Regions from separate parts of the Candidatus Brocadia sinica JPN1 genome, predicted to be linked through region 1. Evidence: riboswitches for the same ligand, from Rfam matches in the RefSeq annotation. Region 1 holds a riboswitch; each other region holds the start of a gene.
The links. A riboswitch is a leader RNA that binds a small molecule or an ion and turns the genes downstream of it on or off. The one in region 1 is predicted to bind cyclic di-GMP.

Region 1 (4,520 bases):
GATGGCACGATTGTATTACCGGCGGGATGGAATTTTGTATCAACCAGCAGGCCACCCACATAGAGCCTCTGTTCTCCCGTTGTCTTGTTGTATGTCCCTGCAACATGATACCACTTGCCCACTGAATTGCTCAAGTCCTTTACAGCAGTTTTCTGTGTTTTCTTCCCGTTCCCGTCTTGCGTCATAAGAATAAATTCAAGTCTATCAGGTGTGGTATTGTAAAATCGCACATCAAACCCCTCGCGAAGTTGAATATCTGAATTCCATTTCCACGCACCCAATATGGCATCAGCATCCGTTGTGTCATTTGCATTTTTATAAAACCATGCAGCAATGGAAATTTCATCATGGTTCAGAAGGGGAATTGATACAGAATTGCTGGCGCCATTAAAACTTAATCCCTTTCCTCTCTTCCCTGCCGCCCATGTAGCACCGTTGATCGCACCGTCGTTACCATTTCCGGACTTATCTGTAGCAATTGTCCCGGTCCCCTCATTGAAAGGATAGCATGCCTGCAGGCCGGTGCCGGTGTTCGTTTCCAACTTCTCAACGGTAATTGTATCTGTCCCTGTGTTGTTTGCCCCATCAGTGACTGTAACGGTAATTACATTATCACCTGTCGATAAACTTATACCGGAGATAGACCAACCGGTCGTTCCGCTGGCCGTGCCGCTTCCCCCCTTGTCGCTACTCCATGCCACCTTGCTTACACCGCTTGCGCTGTCTGAGGCGCTTCCGCCTAGAGTGATCGTGCCACTCGTTGTTGTATGAGTGGTATTGGATGTAGGACTCGTGATTGTTATCAGTGGAATAGTTGTATCTAAAGTGATTGAGTCGCTGGTTGTGTTTGATACATTCCCGGCGGCATCCTTATACCAGGCATATACCGTCTTGCCGCCGTCCCCGGCGCTTAGGTTATACGAAACGCTGGCATGAAAAGCAGTAGTGGATGATACCATAGTCCATTCTGCGGCCGATGCCAGAGGAACCGTTGAATCCATAGAGAGATAATACCCTGTCACCCCCACATCATCAGTAGCCGATAAATCCAGGGTCACGGCAGTGGATGTGGTATAGAAGTCGCCATTGTTGATGTTTACGGAACAATTTGGCGCAAGAGTGTCCGGTGTAATAAGGGACATTTCACTCCCGTATGCGGTCCCTGCGCTGTTCTGCGCCACCAGCCTGTAGTAATACGTCTTCGCTGCCGACAAGCCGTTTATGCCTATGCTTATTGCTGTGTCGCCTGAACTGCTGACACCCTGCGCCGATGACTTGCTGCCATATGTCCCGCTTATTGTGCCATACTCAAACCATGCTGTAGTTGATAAGCCATTGGCATTCACTGTGCCTCCCAACGTAGCGGAATTTGACGTCACATCGGTCGCTGACCCCGTCACAACCTTTGGAGGTATACCGGTTGATGTTGATACTGTAAAAATATATCCCCTCCCCTTCACCTGACCATTGGTTGCATCGACATCAATACTAACCCCACTCTTTAACCTTATTTCATCGCCAACTATTGCAACATCGGCGCTCCCATCCCCGGACTCAATAAAGTATCCATCGGCACGTTGTACCCCGGTGACCGTCTCACCCGCATTGAGTTTTACCACGCCGTTTTTCGTCACAAACACCACAAAGAGTTTTCCTGTCTTCGGCTGACGTGAATACATGACATCGCTGCTGGCATAACTCTTTGTGCTCCGATACACACTGCCATCCCATGAACGATCGGTGAGAGGAACATTATTTAAATTGTCCCAATTCGGCAAACACCGTATGAGTTTAAGTCTGGGATAGACTTCCGTGATGTTCTGAAAGCTCGGCATATTTCCCGTGCCGCCGAACCGCAGGAACCAATTATACCATGCCCTGTTGATACCAGCATTGGCCGCATAAAGACGATTTTCATACTCGTCGACACTGTTGGGCTGACTGATGCCCATCATATCTTTCGTAATAGCCAATCCTGAATTAAAAATAGCGCTATCATCTACAAATTCCGTACTAGAGCTTTCCTGTGAAATCATATCAGGGGTTAATTCATCTTTGTCTGTACGATCTTTTATCTGATTTATCCATCCCCAGTACACATCATATGGCTCTACGATCCATTTAGCATTAGGAAATTCAGCCAGCATTCTTGCCTTCAATTGTTTGAAAAAAGCAGCTTTCCCATCTTGATATGTTGCATATTCATGCGTTATAGTTCCGTGTAGTAAACCAGACTCTGTCCCCGTCCAATTGGATAAGTAAGTTACTTCATTATCTCCATTTATCCAATTAAAAAAATAACCATCAAGAGCAGGCTCATCATACATATGTCCGGCAAAGGTAAATGGCAAGCTTACATCTTCATAGTCATGGCACATAGCTATAACTCCCTCAACAACCATATCGATAACCGCCTGTTGCTGAAAATCCCAAAGTGGATTAAATTCCGTTGATGTGCCCTGAAACCAGCCCGTTGCTATATTGTCCGGAAACGGATCATAGCTCTTCCACGTCATATACTGATTGTAAAAATCTCGTTCTGCTTGTGAATAAGATTTTGTAATGTTTATATTCCTATCATATCCCATACTCCTAATCAGCATTTTATCAGGGTTAATGAAATAAAATTTAAAACCTGAAAAGGCTTGCTTGCCTTTATAGGTATCAGGGGAGGCATAGATACCGGATTTTATGTTTATAGAATCATACCCCATCTGCCTTGCATATTTTGCGCCACTTTCTGCTGATCCATCTACAGTAATACCATACCAACTTTTCCATGTATCATTCGCTGAAACCGTAGATATTAGCCCTGTTTCAAACAAGAAAAACACTTGAGTGAATACTAAAAACACATATCCTAAAAAAGTATTTGTAATTTTCATAAGTACTTCTCCCAACAAAAGATTTACTAAAACAAATATGGCAGCCTGGCATTCTTCATTGAAGACCCATAGCTTTGCGTCCCAATCTCACGATTGGTTTGCCTTTTTCAAATTTGCCACCTCTTTTGTAGGTCTAGCAAATTTGTTAATCCATTCCGATGCTCAATCACCTCGCTTTCTCAATAATTAAGTGTGGATTTAGTATCTTTAGTCGTTAGATGGTAAAATTATCGGCAGATTTGTTAAAATATTTAGTGTTTGAGCGGAAATTCGTCTGATAGGCGGGTGATGTCCTGGATATGAAGCGTGGATTTGACGAGAATAATCCGTACGATAATTTGGCGTGACTATCGGGGAATCAGGAAAAGATAGGGTGAAAGCTGTTTGAGGTAAGACGGCGAGACAAGGAGCCGAGACTGTTTTTGTATGACGTAACGACGGTAACCAAGCCGTAGATAGAGGCGTTGCAGATAAAGCTGCCAGAGGTATTACCGAGCCGGAACATAGGATAGTCACGAGAAAAAAGCTTCTTAATCAACGAAAAGACCAAAAGACTAAGGCTTTTCACTGCCTTTTTATTTTCCACTTCGGAGTGAACATCGTTCTAATGGTTCCCTTGGTCCGAGGATGAAGCGTATCTTGGCTGCAGTGAAGTTGATGGAAGTTATGGGTTAGGTGCGGGGCTAACTACGGGAAGGTCGTATAATTTAAAAATATACATCATCTAACGTATGCGAGTGTCTATGTGAATATCAAGGTGTGTCTCTTTACCTTTGATAATAGTTACTACGGTAGGTAAATCTTTTGTCATTTCTGATGATGAAGGGAGCATTTCAACGCGATAAGTCCCGCCAGGCAAGGTGATACTGTATCTGCCATCATTGTCAGTCGCTACGGTCTCTACAATCTTTCCTGATAAGGTCATGACCACAATTTTTACATCTATAGCCGGTTTTGTTTGAAGGTTCTCATCTTTACTCATAGGTGAAATTGGACCTCGTGTTACGACACCCACTAACTTTCCGCTTAATGTCTCTTTTTTTTCATTATTTCGCAAAGTATTGCCATAGTCTTTAACACAGCTAAAAACAAATGCCATCATTGCCACAGTTATGAATAGCCTGAACTGAACTGAGCTGATCATATCGATTGATTTTCCTGGTTTTACGTTCTGTGCCTTATCGCAGAATGCATATAAGTATCTATTTTATCAGTGTTTATCTAAGTGTATCTGTAAACATTTGGTAAAAATAAAAAAGGGGGGAGACTTGTCACTGCTCCCCCCTTTATGCAACAACGATCTAATCTAGAAATCATCCCTTAGAAACCAATTCTGACTATCCTCGAACCCCATGTAGTGGGATTAATGATTGTTTCATTGACAAGCCAGGCACGGAGTTGATTTACAACGATTGGATCAACAGTAACCGCTGAGTAATCACCCCATCGATAACTAGTATAATATGTAGGACTTGTGAAGGCTGCTACACCGCCGCCTATATTTAGGGGATCAAAATTCCTTCGGCCAGAGAGCCTTACTTGGGCGTTTGTGCCCGTGCTAGGATCATTTGATGTCCACGTTACAAATACATCACCAAAGTCATTTGCTGCAATCGAGGCATTCCAGTCATTGGA
Region 2 (4,520 bases), 3.8 Mb from region 1:
TCCTACCCTTTCTTTTTGTAATAAAATATGAGTTATGAATAATGACGTTATTGAAATCGATGGTTCATTTGGAGAAGGAGGCGGACAGATCCTGCGTACCGCCCTTTCGTTATCGGCTATTACAAAAAGGCCCTTTGAGATATTTAACATCCGGGCTAACAGGAAAATACCAGGACTCAGCTATCAGCACCTTCAGGCGGTAAATGCCACATCGCAGATTTGCAATGCCAAAGTCGTTGGAAATCTGCTCCGATCTACTGATCTCAAATTCTATCCCGGAGAGGTAAAAGCGGGTGCGTATCGTCTTGACATCGGAACGGCGGGCTCTGTTTCGCTCGTTTTGCAAACCATATTTTACCCACTCAGTCTGGCGAATAAACCTTCTTCAATCACCATCATTGGCGGTACCCATGTCAGCCACAGTCCCTGTATAGATTACCTCATGCAACAGTGGTTATACTTTCTTAAAAAAATTGGTTTTGATGCAGAAATAGAGACACTAAGAGCGGGATATTATCCTCGTGGTGGTGGTGAGGTTTTCATAAACATAAATCCGGCACGCCCGCAACATCCAATACGGATTGAGGACAGAGGGAGGCTTATCCAGGTAATGGGAATATCTGCTGTAAGCAATCTGGATATAAATATTGCCTTCCGGCAGCAAACACAAGCAAAGAAAAAATTATTAGAACAAAATATACCTCACGAAATATCGATGAGAGAAACGCCTGCACTTGGAAGGGGCACAATGTTACTCCTGGTGGGGAAATTTGAACACAGCCAGTGTTGCTATTTTAGTTTAGGCGCCATCGGTAAGCGTGCAGAAACTGTTGCCGATGAGGCGTGTAATGAATTCTTCTCTTTCCTCGAAACCAAGGGCGTCATTGATGAGCATCTTGCAGACCAACTCATCATCCCCCTTGCCCTTACAAAAGGGACATCACAATTTACCACACCCAGGGTTACACAACACCTGCTCACGAATATTGAAATTGTAAAACTGTTTTTACCGGTCACTGTCGACATCCTGGGAAATCTCAACGAGGAAGGATCTGTAAAAATACATTGACCTGGGTAACAGGAAATCATTATCACCACTTTGAAAAAAGTTTATTTTTCAGTTGACAAATTCTAAAGTTATGTATACTCTGTGAGCTGCCTAGTAAGCTCAATATGATCAAAAAACAGTTCGATAAAGGCAAACCCTGAGCGATCAGGGGACGCAAAGGAAAGGGTCTTTACCTGTATAAGGAAGTATAGGAATAAAGAAATAAAAACTTTATAGCGTATACGGAAATACGCATCACATAAGATAGCCTTACTGCCGAAGGTGTTTGCTATAAAATATCTTTGCAGTAAGGCTTTTTTGTTTTTATAGCATCAAAAAGCCACTTTATATCAATTTTATTTGCGGAGGGGAAGGAGAAAAAAATTTATGGATATTGTCAAACGGAGTGCAAGGTCGTTTTTGTTGAGTGCAGGGCTGCTCTTGCTTGCGGTCTGTCTGCTAACATTGTCCAGTAATGGGGTTTCTTATGCGCTGAACCACAGCAGTAATATTACCAGCAATGAGACGTGGTATGCCGCTGACAATCCCCATATCGTTACGACCACCATACATGTGTATAGCGGAGCAACATTAACGATAGAGAAAGGGTGTGAGGTAAGGTTTGATAGTATGGCGGGTCTTTACATCGGGTATTTCAGCGCGGCTACTTTGAATGCGGTAGGGACAGAAGATGCTCCCATCACCTTCACTTCCAATACAGGTTCCCCTGCGCCTAACGACTGGCGGGGGATCGTTTTTTGGAACAGCACGGTTGATGGCTCAACGATTATGGATTATTGCACGGTAGAATATGGGGGATATGACAGTCACCATTCGAACATCGACTGCGACAGCGCCTCGCCTACCATCCAGAATTGTACCATACGGTATTCGGATGAATATGGAATCTATTGTGATAATAACTCAGCGCCCACATTGACAAACAACACGTTAAGTAACAATGGCGTTTATCCTATAAGTTTGTACTGCGGCATACTCGACAGCAATATTTCAGGCAATACCGGGAGCGGTAATGGGACAGATGCCATTGAGGTGCGGGACGGAAGTATAACATCAAACCGTACCTGGGTTCTGCAAGACCTTTACTTTAATGTAACGGGCATCATCCATGTATATAGTGGCGCAATATTGACGATAAATCCCGGGTCTCTGGTGAAATTTAATAGCACGGCAGCCCTTTTCATCGGGTATTACAGCGCGGCTACTTTGATTGCCAACGGGACAAGCGGCATCCCTATTACTTTCACTTCAAATGAATCAACCCCAGCGCCCGGTGATTGGCGGGGGATCGTTTTTTTCAACAGCACGGTTGACGGCTCAACGATTCTGGACTATTGCACGATAGAATATGGGGGATATGAAGACACTTACAATTCCAACATCAACTGCGACAACGCCTCTCCAACCATACAAAATTGCACCATACGGCATTCGGATGGATATGGAATCTATTGTGATAATAACTCAGCACCCACATTGACAAACAACACGTTAAGTAACAATGGCAGTTACCCCATAAGTTTGTATTGCGGTATATTGGATACCCATGTAACAGGCAATACGGGGAGCGGTAATGGGACAGATGCCATTGAGGTGCGGGACGGAAGTATAACATCAAACCGTACCTGGGTTCCGCAAGACCTTTACTTTAATGTGACTGGCGGAGTCATCCATGTATATAGCGATGGAATATTGACGATAAATCCTGGGTGTTTGGTGAAATTTAATAGTATTGGAGGACTTTCTATTGGGTATTACAGCGCGGGTACTTTGATTGCCAACGGGACAAGCGGCAGTCCTATTACCTTTACCTCAAATGAATCGACCCCTGCGCCCGGCGACTGGCGGGGGATCGTTTTTTGGAACAGCACGGTTGATGGCTCAACGATTATGGACTATTGTGCGGTGGAATATGGGGGATATGGCAGTCACAACTCCAATATCAATTGCGACCAAGCCTCGCCTACCATACAAAATTGCACCGTACGGCATTCGGATGGATATGGGATATATTGTGATAATAATGCTGCTCCCACGTTGACAAACAATACGATAAATGACAATGGCAGTTACCCCATAAGCGAGTATTGTAACATGCTGGACAGCAACGTAACAGGAAATACCGGAAGCGGCAATGGGACAGATGCCATTCAGGTGCGCAGCGGGAATATAACGTCAAACCATACCTGGGTGCCGCAGGACTTATATTTTAATGTAACTGGCGGAGGCACCCACGTATATAGTGATGCAATATTGACGATAAATCCCGGGTGTCTGGTGAAATTTGATGCCGGAACAGGTATTTACTTCGGATATTACGGCGCGGCTGCTTTAATTGCCGACGGGACAAGCGGCAATCCCATCACCTTCACCTCAAACGAATCAACCCCCTCGCCTGCAGACTGGGAAGGGATCGTGTTTTACAATAGCACAGATGATAGCGCAACAATTATGGACTATTGCACGGTGGAATATGGTGGATATGGCAGTCACAATTCCAACATAAATTGCAACCAAGCCTCGCCCACTATCCAACATTGCAAAATAAGGAATTCTGATGGACATGGAATTTATACAACCGGAAGCGGCGCCCTGCCATTAATATCTTGTTCAAGAATAACGAATAATGTCAATGGCGTCTATGCAATGAGTAATTCGATTCCAACCATAGCGGATTGCAGCATCTCCGGCAATACGAGTTATGGCGTTTACAATAACTCCAGTTCTGTCACGCTTGACGCTGAAAACAACTGGTGGGGCAGCGCCGATGGACCCGGTGGTGTCGGGCCTGGTTCAGGCGATGCAGTCAGCGCTAATGTTGATTTTACCCCATGGTTAAGCTCATTTGATAGTTGTCTTGAATCTATTGTTTTGAGCCCTGCATCTGATACAAATTTTGTAGGCTCCCTGCATACCGTAACTGCGACGGTGGAAGATGAGGCTGGTGATCCAATTGAGGGTGTAGTGGTATTTTTTTACATTACCTCCGGCCCACACGCAGGACTAAATGGCAATGACACAACGGATTCAAATGGTCAGGCAACGTTTACCTACACGGGAACTACGGATGGCACCGACACGATCGAGGCAACTTTTGTTGATTTCCATGGTAGGACTATAACATCACATGCAGTCACAAAGACATGGGAATACCCTGCTACACCAATACCAACACCTTCGCCAACACCAGAGATAACACCAACACCGTCGCCATCACCTGAGCCGTCACCAACACCGGAGATAACGCCATCGCCGATACCAACGCCAACAGGCACGCCAACTGCCATTACTCTGGCATACTTTCATGCTAAGGCTGGCAAAGATGGCAGCGTCACTCTAACGTGGGAGACAGTTACGGAGGTTGACAATGCCGGCTTTAACCTTTGCCGATCAAAAAGCAAGGACGGGCACTACACAAAGGTCAATAATACAACCATCCCTGCCCAGGGCA
Region 3 (4,520 bases), 1.8 Mb from region 1:
AATTTTGGAGATTGGGCTTTAAAGTGCAAGGTGGAAGAACCGAGCGGCTGGTATTTCCAATATGCAAACGAGTTTTATCCCGATACCGACGACAGTGCGGCCGTGCTTATGGCATTACAGCGGGTATCATTGCCTGAAACTGCCCACAAGGAGGCATCGGTTTTACGTGGATTACGATGGATTATGGCTATGCAATGTGATGATGGAGGTTGGGGCGCATTTGACCGCAACAATAACAGAGCTATTCTCAATCACATACCGTTTGCGGATTTTAATGCATTATTAGACCCGAGTACGAGCGATGTTACTGCCCGATGTACAGAATTTTTAGGTCGTATTGGGTTTAGTAAGACCTCGGGCCAGATTCGCATGGCGATAGAATTTCTCAAAAAAGAACAGGAAAAAGACGGAACATGGTTTGGGCGTTGGGGCGCAAACTATATTTACGGCACATGGTCTGTGCTCGCCGGACTTGCAGCAGTTGGAGAGGACATGAACAAGCCGTATATCAAAAAGGCCGTTGCGTGGTTGAAAAGTGTCCAAAATTCCGATGGGGGATGGGGCGAGACGATAAAATCGTATGATGACCCATTCCTTAAGGCAATTGGCAAAAGTACGCCTTCGCAGACGGCGTGGGCTTTGTTGGGTTTAATGGCCGCAGGTGAGATACATTCTGATGCAGTAGAAAGGGGTATAAAATTTTTATTAATGAAACAAAAAGAAGACGGAAGCTGGGATGAAGTTGAATTTACCGCAACGGGTTTCCCTAAGGTCTTTTATTTAAAATACCATATGTATCGCAACTATTTCCCCTTGATGGCATTGGGGAGATATCGCAATTCCATACATAACAAGGTGTGACGTGGCACACTTTGTCTGTTTCCACTGAAAAATTCACATCACGATAAGGGCAAACCCTGAGCGATCAGGGGACGCAAAGGACAGGGTCTTGTAAGCGGTTTAAACCGCTTAAACCGTTCAAACGGCTTTGAAAAAGACAGCCTTACTGCCAAAGATGTTTGCTATGAATATATTGCAGTACGGCTTTTTTATTTTTAGGACAAGAAAAAAGGGGCATAATTTTTTATCCACCTATTTGATTCTTTGCTGAACAAACATAATAGCTATTTAACTTTGCATCCTTTTTATTTCAAAAAATTAATACCATAACTATGACCGAACAACAAGAGCAACAAGCATCGTTTCCATTTTCTATTACCCTGCTTATTGCTGCAATTATCGCAGGTGGATGGAACGGCAGGTAGATGAGGAAAAGGTGCTTGCCCGTCTGTGGCAGGATCCATTTCAAGCCGTTGAAAGTTATAGAAAAGATGCCAAGGTGTCACATCAAGATTTTACAATTCGTAATATCAATGACCCCTGTTCAAAGATATTCATACCTCAAAAAGATATTAAGAAGGTATTGATCATGCCCGTTATGATTACTGATGGTCATTATACAGAAGATGCAGAGGAGCGACAGAGAACTCGATATGCCGTGCTTTCAGCGCTTCATGTTGCCGGATATCAACCCAGGAATGAAACACATATTGGAGCGTTTAAAGCAGAGATTAATGGGGAAGAACGTCTAGTTCCATACGAGTGGTATCGTCAGGATACGCTGATATTGCAAGCGCTTCGTAATGAATTTCCTAACACCATCTTTTTTACCACAGACCTTGACGCACGCCTCTGGCATACACAGAATTACCTTTTACAAGGAACCTGATCGCCGCATCGAGTTATGGACTGGAATTTCCTGGTAAATGGCAACGAGATGTTCCTCCGTTTAGATCCACCTATCAAACTTCCGTCTTTGTTGCTGCGTTACAGACACTGGGCATCTTAAATGAAGATGATGCCGATTTAAATAAGATACGTCCTCGCATCTTTGAAATAGGAAGGGGGGGCATATGATTTAACTCCTACAACAAGGGATCCAGAGTTTTGTAAGGGGTAACTATTCAGTGAAAATATTTTAAAATATGTTTGACAGGATATCCGGGACAGAGAGTCGTTTGGATTAGTTTGTGGCATATATGGCCTGTAGAGGTGGTTAGTACAGCCTACATGAGGAGAGAGCACAGACATGGACAGGCTGGTGTTGGTAAGAGGAATTCGTGCTTTTGTCGTGTCTTATAGCGCCAATAAAAAGGATGAAAAAGCCTGTGATATAATAGCCGCAGTAAATAAATGGGTGGCTCATCATACAGGCGGATTCATTGACGATAGACAATATAGACATAGAGGTAACGCTCCAAAAAGTAGAGAAGCTTCTTTCTGAAGAGAAAGTGCTGTCGCCAGCCATGAGGTCCATGGTAGAGTTATTGGTAGTAGTAATAACGCTGCTGGTTGGTCGTTTAAACCGTAACAGTCGCAACAGCAGTAAGCCTCCCTCAAGTGATCCGAATCGCAAGAGAGAAAGCAAGGCGAAGGGCGAGAGGAAGGCGGGTGGACAAAAGGGTCGTGAGGGGGTGACGCTGAAAAGGGTTGAGAACCCTGATAAGGTGGAAGTGATAAAAGTAGACCAAAGGAAGTTGCCGCGTGGGGAATATACGGTGGTGGGTTACGAAGCGCGCCAGGTGTTTGATATGAAGATTTCACGGGAGGTAACAGAGTATCGTGCAGAGATAGTAGAGGACGCGGAGGGGAACCGATTTATCGCGCCCTTTCCTGAAGGAATAACAAAGGCGGCGCAGTATGGGGCGGATTTGAAGGCGCATGCAGTATATATGTCACAGTATCAACTGATACCCTACAAGAGGATTCAGGAGTATTTTGAAGAGCAGATGTCGATGCCGGTGAGTGAAGGTTCCTTGTACAATTTTAATCAGGAAGCCTACGAATATCTGGAAATCTTTGAGGAGAAAAGCAAAGCAGAACTCACCAAGTCAGAGGTGTTGCATGTGGATGAAACGAGTATTAACAAGAACGGGGATAGATATTGGTTGCATAGCGCATCCAATAGGCAGTGGACATGTTTTTATCCTCACGAAGGGAGAGGGACAGAGGCAATAGATAGCATAGGAATATTGCCCCAATTTCGTGGGATTCTTTGTCACGACCATTTGAAGGCGTATTACACCTATCCCTGTACGCACGCGCTCTGTAATGCGCACCACCTGAGAGAATTAGAGGGTGTGTGGGAAGAGGACAATAAGCAGCAGTGGGCGAAAGAGATGAAGGCCTTGCTTGAAGAGATAAATCGTGCAACATGCGATGCCGGAGGAATGTTGGGCGCCGATGAGTCTGAAAAATATCGGCACAGGTACCGGGTGATATTGCAAAACGCAGAAGCCGAAAGCCCTCCCCCTGATGAAACAAACCGTAAGGGGAAAAGGGGGCGAGTGAAAAGGACAAAAGCCAGAAATCTTCTGGAACGATTACGAAAGTATGAGGATGATGTCCTGAGGTTTATGGACAATAAAAACGTCCCTTTTACGAATAATTTGGCTGAAAACGACATCAGGATGACAAAGGTTCAGCAGAAAATATCGGGCTGCTTTCGTTCTTTGGAGGGAGCCAGGATTTTTTGCCGCATTCGCAGCTACCTCTCAACTTGTCGAAAACAAGGGGTAAATTTGAGACAGGCATTAAAGATGCTATTTCATGGCGAATTGCCTGATTTTGTTCGCTCATAGCAATTATGAGCGAATATACGCTGAATAGATACTGTAAGGGTGAGTTTACAGAAGAGAGGACTGTTCAAGGACTCTGTAACATAATTAAACGAGACAACTATACATAGCGACATAAGTTTACAACTGTCTGTCATTCCGGGCTTGACCCGGAATCCAGTATTTTTCTGGATTCCCGCTTCCGCGGGAATGACATATTCGTATCTGATTAATGACGCTGTGTATAGATGCAACACTTCCTTCCGCAACCACGTGAGTTGCTAAGGTGATTATTTTCTCTAGCTGAAACTCCATTTGGCCATTTCAATGATATCAGATAATCGTTTTCCACCTTCTAACACTACTGTGGGCTCAAAACCGCAGTGCATCATACAATTTTCGCAACGCGGGTCATTGCCTTCCTGATACTTCTCCCAATCCGTATTTTCCATGTACTCAGCAAAGGTTTTATAGTGAGTGTCTGTAATAAGGTAACAAGGGCTTTTCCAGCCTAAATAGTTTCGGGTTGGATTTCCCCAGGGTGTACACCTTAGGTACCTTTCCCCCTTTAAAAATTTTAAATACAGGGGAGAGTTCAGTATCTTGTATTTCTTTGAAATTCCATAAATGAATCCAAATCGTTCCTGTATCTCATTCCGGCAAAGGAACACCTCATTCTCGTTGTGTTCAAAACTAAAGCCAGGGGAAACCAGCATACCATCGACACCTAACCCCTCCAGAAATGAAAACAATTCCTCTATCTCATCTTCACTGGTATTCTTATATATGGTTGTGTTTGTGCAGACATTAAATCCCGCCCGTTTTGCCTCCCGAATAGCCCTGGTTGCACGATCAAAGACCCCTTTCCCTGCAATAGCATCATGTGTTTCAGCAAGGCCATCG

Region 2: linked by a shared signal. The riboswitch ahead of BROSI_RS00795 (right-handed parallel beta-helix repeat-containing protein) and the one ahead of BROSI_RS18560 (LamG domain-containing protein) in region 1 are both predicted to bind cyclic di-GMP.
Region 3: linked by a shared signal. The riboswitch ahead of BROSI_RS10080 (hypothetical protein) and the one ahead of BROSI_RS18560 (LamG domain-containing protein) in region 1 are both predicted to bind cyclic di-GMP.

Annotation. Positions count from the first base shown of each region.
Region 1 covers NZ_BAFN01000001.1:4,028,859-4,033,378, forward strand. The annotation lists gene BROSI_RS18560 (LamG domain-containing protein) at 1-2,885, opposite strand, end outside; cyclic di-GMP riboswitch class I at 2,922-2,998, opposite strand; gene BROSI_RS18565 (carboxypeptidase-like regulatory domain-containing protein) at 3,610-4,029, opposite strand; gene BROSI_RS18570 (hypothetical protein) at 4,206-4,520, opposite strand, start outside.
Region 2 covers NZ_BAFN01000001.1:188,574-193,093, forward strand. The annotation lists gene rtcA (RNA 3'-terminal phosphate cyclase) at 35-1,069, shown strand; cyclic di-GMP riboswitch class I at 1,188-1,329, shown strand; gene BROSI_RS00795 (right-handed parallel beta-helix repeat-containing protein) at 1,436-4,520, shown strand, end outside.
Region 3 covers NZ_BAFN01000001.1:2,233,084-2,237,603, reverse strand. The annotation lists gene shc (squalene--hopene cyclase) at 1-861, shown strand, start outside; cyclic di-GMP riboswitch class I at 900-1,014, shown strand; gene BROSI_RS10080 (hypothetical protein) at 1,250-1,729, shown strand; gene tnpC (IS66 family transposase) at 2,223-3,641, shown strand; gene hpnH (adenosyl-hopene transferase HpnH) at 3,917-4,520, opposite strand, start outside.